One region of the Paenibacillus sp. FSL R7-0340 genome, then DNA from elsewhere that is predicted to be linked to it. Evidence: riboswitches for the same ligand, from Rfam matches in the RefSeq annotation. Region 1 holds a riboswitch; the other holds the start of a gene.
What was found. Region 1 has a riboswitch for ZMP and ZTP ahead of MKX59_RS25470 (bifunctional 5,10-methylenetetrahydrofolate dehydrogenase/5,10-methenyltetrahydrofolate cyclohydrolase). Riboswitches for the same ligand answer to the same signal wherever they lie in the genome.

Region 1 (7,004 bases):
CATCCTCCAATTGGACTTGGAGCCGATCGCTTTTGTTGCGATTAAAATTCGTAATCGGAAGGAGAATCACACCGATCAGATTGAGCAGGATAAAAGGAATCTGTTTAATAAAAACGGGATTCTGAGATACAAAACCGTAATTGATCAATCCAATCGTAATAACCATTAAAATAATATACAGCGTCGTAAATGCAGCCTTACTTTTAATATTACCGATCAGATAGGCGATAAATATGGAAAAATACATATAGCTAAACAGCAGTGTCATGGTAATCGATATGGCAATCTGTACACTAGTCCAAAAGTATATGAGCCAGCCTTTCGAGACAAAAGCCAGTACATAACATGCAAAGAATACCAAAATAATAGCAGTACCCAGAATAATATGACTTGTAGATGAAGAGCTAAAGTAGTAAAAGGGCAGGATATAAAAGACGACCCACACATAAGGACTAAGCCCTGTATTTCTTTGGAAAATCTGATACCACTTTTGCATTCTGCCACCCTCTTCTACTTCACATGACTTATATCCCTTATCTTATCATACCACTGGTCTCGTCTGCTCGAAAGCACCAAAGGTGAAGCCTTTCCTGTGAACCGCAAATGAACACTTTGATTAGAAGCCGTCCATTTTGCGGGAACTGATCTCAAGCTTAAGCCATTCGCTGTACACTCCACCCACTGCACCAGGTCGTGCTTTGAAATGGGACTGGTCTATATTTCTGATCAGCTCGTTCATGAATTATACATACCTGACGTTATTAAATTTCTTTTCTATATCTTTAGCAAATTTTCCGCCCTCATCGGCTAAATGCTTTCTCATAAAGAATCCACCAAAACCATTTACCCATGCTGCAAAAGCCAGTAGCCGAGATGGAAAGTCCGCTCCAATCGTACAACTAAATTCGCAAGAGTTGTTATCAACAGGCGTGACCTTCATTTCCCATGGAACTCCAACGATGGCGGGTATCCATCGCCATATATATGCTTCTGTCTTGTCAGAGTAGAAACGCAAATGATCCTTTGTGTGCTCTTTTAATTGATAGTGCTGAACAATCATCTCATTCCCCATATTTTCCACATTAACCATATAGAATTCACCATCTTCAAAATAACTGCCCATTGCCTTGTGAGCTTTTGAAAATGATTCATATTCAGCTGGAGTCATCTCAGTTACCCATTTGTACAAATCCACATTTTTAGCTGCAATCTGCAATTTAAATTTCTTTGTCATTCTCATCTTCATTATCCTTCTTTCCTGTAATTTTTCTTGTGAGTTCATCGTGCCAATTCATAATCATTTGAAAATATTCTTTGCCAAACATCAACGTCGCGTGCTCATATACACCCATCTCATGAACGTGCTTCTCTTCTATCAAGGCAAGCTTGTTATATTCACAGGCGACAGTAGTTTGAAAGCTGGCAATCAAACGAACAACCTCAATGTCGTCAAGATATTTATAGAAGAAAAGCTTACTCAAATACTCATAATTAAAAGGGGAAAAAGTACATGGTGTTTTTAACCATTCTATAAATTCACTCTTCCCTTTTTCCGTAATACCATATGATTTTTTGAATCTGCCTTCCTCTACCACTTCTTCATACTTGATAAGCTCCCCCTTTTCCATTTTTTTCAGCATAGGATATATGCTTCCGAAGCTGGCATCAATAAAGTTGGAAGTGCTTATCGTCATCTTCTGCTTGATTTCATATCCTGTCATATCCTTTTCGCAGAGGAACCCAAGTATTACATAAATCAACATAAAATCTATTCCTTCTTTCCTGGCATAGTGAATTATCCTTCTGAAATCAAAGGGAACTTATCTCTGTTTACATGTAGCTATTTTATATATAATCGATATATATCGTTTCGATATATAGAATGTAAAGGTTGACAATCGATTTGTCAATAGCGCTTGCTAAAACAAAGAATGAAAGTACTGCATTTTCAATATAAACAAAAAAATCTAAAAGGATGTTATCCCTTTAGATTTCTCAAAGTAAACTGCAATTTTTCAACATCTCTTCAGAAAAGTTTTGTACAAAGTTATTTTCTTTCTGTGCTTACAACAGGTGTAGGGATGGGTTTCGTAACTGCAACACGTTTGCTGAGGAGCGGCCTCACTTGTTTAAAGGTCAAAAAGGTTTTCGTATTTTCATCCCAAAGTCGAAACTTCAAAGATTGCAGACTGCTACTTACTGTGATCGTGGTCGCCTTTTGAAGTAACGGTGTCGCTTCATGTGCTTTTTCCAAATTATAATTTGGCACTTTTGGGCTCAAGTGATGAACGTGATGAAATCCGATATTGCCCGTAATCCATTGCAATACTTTAGGAAGCTTGTAGTAAGAACTGCCTTCTACGGCCGCATTAATGTAGCTCCACTCTTCATCGTGCTCAAAATACGAATCCTCAAATTGGTGTTGTACATAGAACAGCCAGATTCCCAACATACCAGATACAAAAAAGATAGGTGCCTGTACGAGAAGGAAGGCCTGCCATCCAATAGCCCATGACAACAGTGCATACAAGGCAACGATGGATATATTCGTCACATAGGTGTTCATTTTTTCCTTGCGTTTGGCTGTCTTGATATTAAAGCGATAGGAAATCAAAAAAGTATAGATCGGACCTAGTCCAAACATAACCCAAGGATTTCGATATATGCGATAGGCCAGCCGTGTCCATGTGGAAGCCTCTGTGTACTCTTCTACCGTAAGCACCCACATGTCACCTGTGCCTCTTTTATCCAGATTACTGCTGGTTGCATGGTGGATTGCGTGACTATTTTTCCATTGGTGATAAGGGCAGAGCGTAATAATACCTGTAATCGTTCCCACAATGTCGTTCAGCTTGCGGCTTTTGAAGAAGGATTGATGACCACAATCATGAAAAATAATAAATGTCCGTACCACAAACCCCGATGCAACAATGGCAATTGGAAGTGTCAGCCAGTACGAAACCGACAGACTAAGATAAGCAGCATACCACAATAGGATCAGTGGACCCAAGGTATTGATGAGTTGCAGAACGCTGGATTTTGTGTTTATTTTCTCGTAGGGAGCCATATTTTTTTTCAATTGGGCTAATGGGAGTTGTGTCATACTCATTATGATCCTCCTTTAAAATGACGCCTATACCTTGATCCTGTTAGGCGTACATGTTGATCTAATCTCAGTATAAGGTAAAGCCTCTAGGCGCTGTAGTCATAAACGTCAGCTCGGGTATATGACATTTGTCATATAGACAAGTAACACAACCCGTTTTCCAAATGTTCGCGGGTTTCTTTTCTGATGATTATTTGTTAAAATATAAGACATAATAACGCTGTATGTGACTGGCGAAGTCAGTGGAATGAACCACGAGGGAGCATACAAAAAAAGCGTACCGTTCGCCTGGGAGAAGTATTTGCAGAGGATTCGTCTGTCTTGACGACCTTGTGCAAATACTTTTTTTCGTTTTAAGACCATGACACCCTGTTGATAAATCATGCGATAAATTCAGAGGAGGCACGGACTATGGCTATAATCATGAAATCCAAAGAAGCAGCTGAGCAAGTATATGCAACGATCCGTTCACAGGTAGAAAAAATGAAGCAGCAAGGACACCGTCCCCATCTGGCGACCCTATTGGTAGAAGGCGATCCGGCATCTGCATACTATGCACGGACCAAGCAAAAAATAGCGGAGAAGCTGGGAATCTCATTTCATCTCCATACTTTTGACCGTCATGTTAGCGAAGCCGAGCTACTGCACCTGATCGGCAGTCTGAACGATGCATCCCATGTACATGGCATTATGCTGGAACTGCCGCTTCCCCAACATCTTTCTGCCTCCGTTATTAAACAATCCATCGCCCCCTACAAGGATATTGATGGAATAACACCTGATAACAAGCTGGCTACCGTAACAGGTGACGCCGGACTATATCCCGCAACACCTCAAGCCTGTATCGAGCTGCTCAAGCATTACGGTCACACCTTGGCAGGCAAAAATGTCACGCTCGTGGGCATCGGGCAGACAGTGGGACTTCCCCTTTTCCACATGTTGCAAAGAGAAAATGCCACCGTTACCGCCTGTCATGCAGGTACGCGTGATATTGCAGAGCATCTGAGCCATGCAGACATTGCCTTCGTCGCAGTCGGATGCCCTGATGTGATTACGCAGGATATGGTCCATCCCGGTCTGATTCTCGTGGATGCAGGAATTAACGAGACACTGGAAGGAAAAATCGTGGGTGACGCTGCTTCAAACGTGGGTGAAAAGGTACATGCCATTTCTCCGGTTCCCGGCGGTGTTGGCACCTTAACGACTGCGATTTTGTACAAAAATCTGCTCAAAGCGATACATCTGCAACACTACTCCAGAGAGGTGGTCTATTCATGAGTGAACTGTCTTGGAACAATTCCATCGGACATTTTCTGAAAGAGGCTGCAAGTGCAGCGCCTACCCCCGGCGGAGGAAGTGTATCCGCATTGGCTGCGGCACTAGGCGCGGCTATGACCTCCATGACCGCCAACCTTTCACAAGGAGAAAAATATGCGCACATCCATGAACAAATCACGGATGTCATTAGTAGCATGGAAAGATTGTCTACACATTGTGAGGAACTAATGGTCGCAGACATCCAATCCTTTGAACAGTACATGACCGCGCTGCGTTTGCCCAAGGAAACAGATGAAGAAAAGCGCTATCGTACCCATTCCTTACAGACAGCGGTGATCGCTGCCATTGAGGTACCCATGCGCCTGCTGGAAGTATGCCGGGACGGATTGTCGCAAGCCTATAACATTGTGGAAATGTCCAATAAAAATGTGATTTCAGATCTTGGCATCGGCGCGATCCTGTTCGAAGCAGCAGCTCAATCTGCCCTGCTTACCGTCGACATTAACCTTGCTTCGCTGAAAGACTTGGATGTCAAATACTCCTATGAGACCAAGACAGCCGCACTCATCCGCGAAATCGGACAAATCAAAGACCAAACCTTGTTGATGGTGCGCAGTCGAATAGCGAATTAGTCTGCTCATAACCGTGTTTAACCTGTTCTAACCAACATATTTCTGCTTACTCGTTAAAAGAAATAGCCTCCAAATCCATCTCTAATCGTGGGTTTGGAGGTTATTTTATTGAAATTCATACATTTTGGAAAACTTTTCTATATTATATACGTCTATGGATAAGGGGATATTCTCGAAGGTATCATTTTTTATCTTATACACATTGATCAAGAAATGAGGAAAATCGTATGAAAAGACGGACTCTATTACTCAGTATAATCACGTTATTGTTATTCAGTTCTAACGCGTGGGCGAACGAAAAGGAGTCTACATCCCATATTCGTTCCTATGATTCTGGGAGTCTGATTCAATCCGATGGAAGCTTGTGGCTGTGGGGCTATAATCAATCCGTACCGACTCGTGTAGAGGGTAAGTCGGACGTTGTAAAAACATTTTCTAATATCATCAACGAGGGCGATCTGGTATTTTCCTTACAAGACCACTCTGCTTGGTATGTGCCTAGAAATAATATTGCTGAATCCGTGAAATTCGTTCCTCTGGAAGGATTACAGAACCTCGCAGCTGTAAGTAGTTTGAATGATCATGTGCTCGCTCTGAGCAGCGAAGGCAGCATATCTTCCGCTGATCGACTCGACAATGGAAACATCTCTAGTCCTTTTCAAACCCTATCTGGCCTCGACGAGGTTGCCAATATAGATAGTTACTATGAGCAAAGACCGGATTATGAGGAACGCTGGATATTTCTAAAGAAAGACGGCAGTGTGTGGAAAAATACAAAAGCCTTGCAGGGCTTCGAACCTATTTCATCATTAAAAGATATTACGGCAATCGCTAAAAACATAGCCTTAAAAAAAGATGGCACCGTGTGGACGTGGCCCAAAGAATTTGATAAAAATGTAACTCCGTCCGAAACTCTATCCGTATCGCAAATTCAAGCCTTATCGGGCATCAAGACAATCAAGGCCGATAGGTATTCCAATCTCGCGATTGATCAGCAAAGTCGACTTTGGTTCTGGGGTGCTACAGTTACAGGTTCCTCAGATAATACAACCTATCACAACGAAAATACCCCTGTACTATTAACAGGAGTAAAGGATGTTAAAGACGCCTTTTTCGTTGAACGCTCCATACTTGCCCTAACCACTGCTGGGAATGTATATGTTGCGTCTCTAGATGGTGAAAAGTTATCATCCAATGCCCCCTTTACATTACTTGCTAAAAATATTCAAAGCATCAAAGCAGGTCCACGGCACGTAATCATGCAAAAAGCAGATGGCGCCCTATGGGGCTGGGGTGTCAACAAACACGCGCAGCTCGGTATAGGGGACTATGAGTTTCTTTATAGTTCACCAGTTCCTGTACAAAAACCGATTCTTGTCCGTCTCAATGGTTCGCCTGTCCCTCTGAGTAATGGTGCCATTACCCGCAACGGGCAGGCTTTTATTCCCCTTCGTTCTGTTTTTGACAAACTGGGGGCCGAGATCGCTTATGATTTCAACAGCAAAATAGCGAATATGAATCAGTCTAAGACAGAAGACCATCCTGTCTCTCTAGAAGTAAATTTCAAAACCAGCCAAACAAAAGTGAACGGTAAAGCCGTAAAACTCACCAATCCGCCCTTCATGGTGAATGGAATTGGTTATCTTCCACTAAGGCTACTCAGCGAAACGCTGGGGGCCAAGGTAGATTGGATACAAAAAGAAGATACTATTGAAATTACGACGAAATAGTAAATAAAAAACCAGTCCAAACATGATTCATGTTGGACTGGTTTTTTATGCTATATACTGCGTGTATTATGCGACTTCCCATCTGTTTTGGACAATTCGTCACAACGCAGAATCTCACACCTATTGTTTAACTTTATTCTCTTTTTCTCTTTCGACCAGCATATCTACGATCATATCAATTTGCCCGGTAATAGCGATTGGATCATAGCGATAATACGTATCAAAATCGTTAAAGAACACTCTATTGTTCTTCACCGC
Region 2 (7,004 bases), on a different contig from region 1:
AGGCAGCAGCTTTACTACGCCATCCAGCATACCCAAGCCTGCACGCAGAATCGGAATAAGACCCAGCATACGTCCTGAAATCACTTTACCTTCTGTCTCAGCAACCGGTGTCTGCACCGTAATGCTTTCCAGCGGGATATCCCGTGTAATTTCATAAGCCATCAATGTTGCTACTTCATCCACCAGCTCGCGGAAATCCTTGGTGTTTGTCCGCACATCGCGGATAAATGTAAGTTTGTGTTGGATCAAAGGGTGATCGCAAACCACCAGTTTCGCCATAATATATTCCCTCCGGTATTATCGTCACGTTCTTTCGCGCCAGCATATCGAACTATCCTGAGTCGAAAGGATCTATGTAACCTATTTGTACAAACCAAATAAGCACAGATGCAATGCGTGCCTGTAAATCCTGTTTATTATAACATTCCCTTGATTGATTTAACACCTGCCACCGCAACCTTTTGTCAAGGGAAAGATATGACATGTAAAATACTTATTAAGACCACTTCACGTGTGACTTTCGTCACATAAAAACACATCAAAAAGGCCCTGACGGCACTTGACCGTCAAAGCCTGTGGACTTTAAGCTTCCTGCCCGACCTATCCCCTTTGCATCCTCATGCAGCGCTATTCTTTTATCTATACTTCAAATTGTCCCATGCTCCCTGAAATTGCTGAAGCATTTCATCCTTCGTGATAACCCCTGCAATATAGGCTTGCATACTACTGCTTAAATCCTGATTCAGCCCCTTCGGGAAGCGTTGGAAGTTCCAGCTCCATATCTTGCCTTCCCTCACGTGCCGAGATATTTCTGCACCTAGATCGCCTGTCGTCTCGTCACTGGACGTGATACTTTTGAAGGCGGGAACAAACTTAAATTCCTTGGTGATATAATGCTTGCCTGTTTCTGATGTGACCAACCAATTGAGGAATTCTTTTGCCTCCTGCTTCACAGGCGAATTTTTGTTGACCACCCAGTTCGAGGCTACTCCGACAGCGAGTCTACCTCCTGTGGAGGGATCATTGTCTATAGGAGCAGGCAGAATACCCAAATTCAAGTTAGGATTAATTCCATCCATTTGCGGTTGCGTCCAGTTCCCCTGGTGCATCATAGCAGCCTTACCTGTCGAAAACAGTGTCACTTGTGTATTGTAATCCGTCGTGAGCGGATTGCGGTTCCCATATTTTATAGTCAGGTCAAGCAACTTCACCCACTGATCGAACACGGGGTTACCGGGGATGCGAGCCGTCCCTTTGTTTAAATCTGCAACATAACTTTCCGGGTTCGGCTGTCTGGCAAACGGGATATTGATAAAATGGTTTCCCAGAACCCACCATTCCGCATACCCGTTAGCAAAAGGTATAATCCCTGCTGCTTTCAGTCGCTTAGCTGCTTCTTCCAGTTCATCTATCGTCTGAGGCAGTTTGGTTATGCCCGCTTTTTTGAACAAATCCTTGTTATAAACAAAACCAAATCCTTCTAGGTTCATAGGCTGTCCATAAATCTTACCGTTAACCGTCATCGGCTTACGAGCGAAATCGTCCAGATCCTTCACCCATGGCTGATCCGACAAATCCTCCAAGTACTCCAGCCACGTATCGCGGTCCTGGTAGCCCTCATTTGTAAAAATGTCCGGCTGATCGCCTGATGCGAATTTAGCCTTCAACGAAGCACCATAGTCCGTACCACCACCGACAGATTGGATATCCAGCTTGATGCCAGGGTGGGTCTTTTCATATTCAGCCTTCAGCTTGTTTAACGGTTCCGAAATTTCTACTTTGAATTGATAAATGTGTATCGTTTTCGTCTCACTCTGTTGAGCCTTCGTATTTCCACAACCTGCAAGTGTACATGCGAGCAGCACCATCAAGGAGATGACAAGTAACGCTGTTTTTTTCATCGGTTATCCCTCCCATCAGCCTTTGACCGCACCGGCTGCAATGCCAGAAACGATGTATTTTTGCATCACCAGAAAAAACACAACAACTGGCGCGATCCCCAATACCAGTGCTGGCAGCGCCAAATCCCATTGCTTGGTGTACTGACCAAACAACATATAGGTTGCAATCGGAATGGTGCGCAACTCTGGAACATTCAAAATGAGTGAAGGCAACAGATAGTCATTCCAGATCCATAAGGTGTTCAAAATAAGTACGGTTACGAACATAGGCAGCAGCAGTGGACAAACGATGCGAAAGAACACCCCGTACCGGGATGAACCGTCCACCCTTGCCGCCTGCTCGATCTCAATAGGTACCGTTTTAATAAAGCCATGAAAAAGAAAAACGGACAAAGGCGCTCCAAAACCCAGATAACATAAGATCAGTCCCGGTATACTGTTGTTCAAGCTCAATACGTTGGACACTTCCATAAGCGGCAACATAATTGATTGAAAAGGGACTACCATCGCAGCCACAAGCAAACCGAATAGGCAACGATTAAAAAGAGTGTCATGCCGAACCATCTGGTAAGCGGCCATTGAGCTGATTAGCAGCAAAAGCGCATTACTGACGATCGTGACAATCAGTGAATTCCCCAGTGCTGTGGGAAAGTTTATTTTATTCCAGGCGTTAGCATAGTTTTCAAAACGGAAGGTTGTCGGCCACGAAGCGGAATGGGCCAAAATGTCGCCAAAGGATTTAACGGAGTTTACGAGCAAAAAATAGAACGGAACCAGAAAGATTAACCCGATCACAATAAGCAATAATTCAGCAGCCCATGTGCCCAAACGATAGTTTGACGTTTTTCCCATTACATTTCGACCTCCTTTTTCTTCGTGAGACGCACCTGAATGCTGGTAATGATCGCAACGACCACAAAGAAAATCATAGCTTTGGCAGTCCCTAATCCAAGTCGATTATTTGTAAACGCTTCATTATATATGTCCAACGCTACAGACTCTGTCGACTTGAAAGGTCCCCCCTTCGTGAGAGCCAAATTCAACTCAAATACTTTAAAGGACCAGGATATCGCCAGGAACAAGCAGACGGTCACCGCTGGCATAATAAGTGGCACTACAATATGACGCAAAATCTGTCTTCGGCTCGCACCGTCGATTTGGGCCGATTCAATAAGGGCATGCGGGACATTATTTAACGAGGATATGTAAATAACCATGAGATAACCTGCATATTGCCATACAAACACAATGACAGTCCCCCAAAAAGCAGTTGGCCCATCACCCAGCCACGGCAGTTTAAAAAAGGAAAGCCCTGTCGCCTCTCCTACCGCAGAAAAGCCTCGTACAAAAATAAATTGCCAGATAAAACCGAGCAGCAAGCCGCCAATCATATTGGGCAAAAAAAATACAGTTCGCAGTGCATTACGGGTACGCAGCGGTTTGGTAAGTGCATAGGCTAGGAAAAAGCCAATCAGGTTTGTCAGAATGACACCACATACGGTAAACCGGACCGTAAACCAGAACGCATTACGGAAATCTGGATCATCCCTAAAAATATGAACGTAATTCCCTAGTCCGAGCCATCGGATATTTTCAGATACTCCATCCCAGTTCGTCATGGAATAATACAGCCCCAGCAGGAACGGAATGACCATAATCAAGACGAAAAACAACGCCATCGGTCCCACAAATACGAGTTGCTGCAATAATTGCGCGGATTTTCTTTGACTCAATGCAATCACTCCTTTGTCGTAGATCATGAAGGAAAGCGCGCATAAACCCTTACTGTAATCGCTTATTACCCAAAAATGTATGTTTCGAGTCGTTCGGAAGCAAAAAAAGGCTGTTCTCCTCCGGCTTATGGAAGGAAAACAGCCTTTAACATAAAGATTATGAATATCGATGAATTAGTATTGAGTTCCTGGATAGATCGGGAACTTGTCTGTCAACTCGCCAACCGCTTGGCTTGCTTTGGACAATACAGTATCATCTTTCGGGTTTTTAAGGGTTTCAGCAATGATTTTACCGATTTTGACCATAGCCTCTTCATCCATACCACGAGATGTTGCAGCAGGTGTACCAATACGAATTCCGCTTGTTACGAATGGACTGGTCGGGTCAAAAGGAATCGCATTTTTATTGACCGTGATGCCCACGGAATCCAATACATGCTCCGCTTCTTTACCTGTGATATTCAAATTGCGCGTATCCAACAGCATCAGATGGTTATCCGTACCACCGGATACAATGTTAATCCCCTCAGCCAGCAGTGTTTCAGCCAGCACCTGTGCGTTGCGGACTACGTTTTGCGCATAGGTTTTGAACGATGGCTGGAGCGCTTCACCCAAAGCAACCGCTTTGGACGCGATCACATGCATCAGTGGCCCCCCTTGAGTACCAGGGAAAATAGCTTTATCAATCGCTTGCGCCCATGCTTTGCGAGTCAGAATCAGACCCCCACGCGGACCACGCAGCGTTTTGTGTGTCGTTGTTGTTACAAATTGGGCATGCGGAACTGGACTTGGGTGAATTCCCGCTGCCACAAGACCTGCGATATGTGCCATATCCACCATGAACAAAGCACCTACATCATTGGCAATGGAAGCAAAAGCTTCAAAATCAATAGTACGCGGATATGCACTCGCGCCAGCTACAATCAGACGAGGACGGTGCTTGAAGGCTGCCTTGCGCACTTCATCGTAGTCGATGCGGAAGTTGTCTTCGCGTACACCATAGGCAGCAAAGTTATACAACAAGCCGGAAGCGTTAACCGGACTTCCGTGTGTTAAGTGGCCACCATGCGCCAGATTCATACCCAGTACAGTATCTCCAGGTTTGAGAGCTGCCAGATACACCGCCATGTTGGCTTGTGCTCCAGAGTGAGGCTGCACGTTAGCATGCTCGGCGCCGAACAGTTCTTTCGCGCGGTCACGTGCGATGTCTTCAACGATATCTACATGCTCACAGCCACCATAGTAGCGTTTGTTCGGATAACCTTCAGCATATTTATTCGTCAGCACGGAGCCCATAGCTTCCATTACTGCTTCACTGACAATGTTCTCGGATGCGATTAGCTCGATATTGTGGCGTTGTCGTTTCAGTTCAAGTCCCATTGCTTCCATCACTGCCGGGTCACTTTTACGCAGGTGTTCCATCATGATTGATTACTCCCTCTCCATAGTCAATTGTCGGATATACAAGCAAACGCCTGCTCCTCTGTTGGGTACCTCATCATCAATGCAAAAAAGATTAGTACAAACATGCCGCCATGCCAAATGCTAATCGCAGTTTCCGCCGACTTCTTGCTCCAGACTGTACACCGCCCGTTGTCCGCCAATAAGTGGAGGACGGGTGAACGCTGCTGTCACACGTGCTTCGCCAATCCAGCGAAGGCTTGGGCGAAACGGAACAGCAATGGGTCGCAGATGCATGCCAATCAGCGTTTCGCCGATGTCTATCCCGGCATGAGCCTGCACGTTCGCCGCCAAACACGCGTCGCTCATAGAACGATAGGCGACGGTAGCCATAGAGCCTCCTGCTGTACGAACAGGAACAGCTGCAACCTCCATCAGTCCCAATCGCTCCAGCACAGCCCGTTCAACGACCAGCGCTCGGTTCAAATGCTCACAGCATTGAAACGCCACATCAAAGCCATACTCCCTGCGAACAGACTCTACTCCAGACAACAGTTGCTGAGCCACATCGAGCGCTCCCGCCGTACCAATCCGACTTCCAGCCACTTCACTTGTGCTAACGCCGATAACCAGCAGGCGACCAGCCTTGAGACTGGCTGCTTCTGCGATTTCCCGCACGACAGAAGTGGTCTGTGCTTCCAGCGGAATCTCATGATCTAATTGTTCCACCATTGGAACCTCCTTTGGTTGAACAGCCTCTCAGAGACTAGGCACGGTCTCATGCCCCAAGTTCAACACACTCTCTCCTGATCACAATCTGACTATATTATAGCCGATGTTTCAGATTTCGAGCAGAAAAAATGGAAGAATCTTTAATGGAATCAACTCTCAGCTAAAAATCTGGCATAACTTGTATATGAAAAAAAGAGCAGTCCACACCTATGTGGAATTGCTCTTTTGCCCAGGCGACCGGCCGTATATCCGATGCTCCATCGTGGTTAATCCCACTTTTGTCGCCAGTTACATCGGATTCTCATTTTTCCACCTTATCTTAACGGATTAACCGCCGAAAATCAACAGATTCCGTACAAAACAGATGAGTAATACCAATTTTATTCGGAAGATGCCTTTAGCTTGTCCAGCAGCTTATGCAGTGCCGTACGGATTTCCGCAGCTGTGACATCGTAATCTTCTCGCGAACCGCCAAACGGATCAGAAATATCAAAGCCCGGAATCCGTTGGTGTAATTCAATCATTCGTTCACGCTCCTGCGCCGATAGCTCTTGTCCGAGTGAAGCCATCAACTGCTGTGAAGCATATAAACTATCCAACTCCTGTACATCATTCAACACCGCATCCCGGTTCTCCACATATTCCTTAAGCGTAAATACTTTGCCCGCCGTTTGGGGAAAGCGCTGAATTACGTGCTGTTTATGTCCTTGCGTCAAGGTTAAGATCAGATGCGCCCACCCGGCAAGCCCGTCGCTCAAAGAGGTTGAAGTGATCTGATCGGATATATCATGATCACGTAGAACCGCCTCTGCATGTCGGGATATCGGCGTGCCTTCCATCGCGGCTACTCCCGCAGAACGCACTTCCAGTTCTAGCCCATGCTCAGCAGCCAACTTACGCAGCATCCCTTCAGCCATTGGACTGCGACAGGTATTCCCTGTGCATACGAATAAGATATTCTTCAACGTTTTCACCCCCCGTATGTTAAAAAAATATATAAACAGAGGATTACTATAGTTCTAATCCCTTACTATAATCCTGCATTTATTTTACACTGTCTACGCTAAAATCAAAACATAAACATAAAGCCGAATGCCAGCAAAATGGCACCGCCCACTGCTTCTCCGTAATCTCCTAGATTGCGGCTGACCTTGCGACCCAGCAACAGGCCCAACATCGCCATTGCTCCCCCGCAAAAACCAAACGCCAGAACGGACAGCACCAGATCACTCTGGAA

Region 2: linked by a shared signal. The riboswitch ahead of MKX59_RS02865 (TIGR01440 family protein) and the one ahead of MKX59_RS25470 (bifunctional 5,10-methylenetetrahydrofolate dehydrogenase/5,10-methenyltetrahydrofolate cyclohydrolase) in region 1 are both predicted to bind ZMP and ZTP.

The regions. Positions count from the first base shown of each region.
Region 1 is NZ_JBBOBY010000002.1:570,770-577,773, reverse strand. It holds gene MKX59_RS25495 (sensor histidine kinase) at 1-496, opposite strand, end outside; gene MKX59_RS25490 (hypothetical protein) at 617-739, opposite strand; gene MKX59_RS25485 (hypothetical protein) at 743-1,240, opposite strand; gene MKX59_RS25480 (PadR family transcriptional regulator) at 1,218-1,763, opposite strand; gene MKX59_RS25475 (fatty acid desaturase) at 2,048-3,109, opposite strand; ZMP/ZTP riboswitch at 3,323-3,407, shown strand; gene MKX59_RS25470 (bifunctional 5,10-methylenetetrahydrofolate dehydrogenase/5,10-methenyltetrahydrofolate cyclohydrolase) at 3,518-4,384, shown strand; gene MKX59_RS25465 (cyclodeaminase/cyclohydrolase family protein) at 4,381-5,016, shown strand; gene MKX59_RS25460 (stalk domain-containing protein) at 5,244-6,746, shown strand; gene MKX59_RS25455 (ABC transporter substrate-binding protein) at 6,867-7,004, opposite strand, start outside.
Region 2 is NZ_JBBOBY010000001.1:635,169-642,172, reverse strand. It holds gene upp (uracil phosphoribosyltransferase) at 1-279, opposite strand, end outside; gene MKX59_RS02885 (ABC transporter substrate-binding protein) at 636-1,901, opposite strand; gene MKX59_RS02880 (carbohydrate ABC transporter permease) at 1,917-2,753, opposite strand; gene MKX59_RS02875 (carbohydrate ABC transporter permease) at 2,753-3,661, opposite strand; gene glyA (serine hydroxymethyltransferase) at 3,809-5,059, opposite strand; gene MKX59_RS02865 (TIGR01440 family protein) at 5,180-5,767, opposite strand; ZMP/ZTP riboswitch at 5,988-6,069, opposite strand; gene MKX59_RS02860 (low molecular weight protein arginine phosphatase) at 6,148-6,732, opposite strand; gene MKX59_RS02855 (manganese efflux pump MntP) at 6,837-7,004, opposite strand, start outside.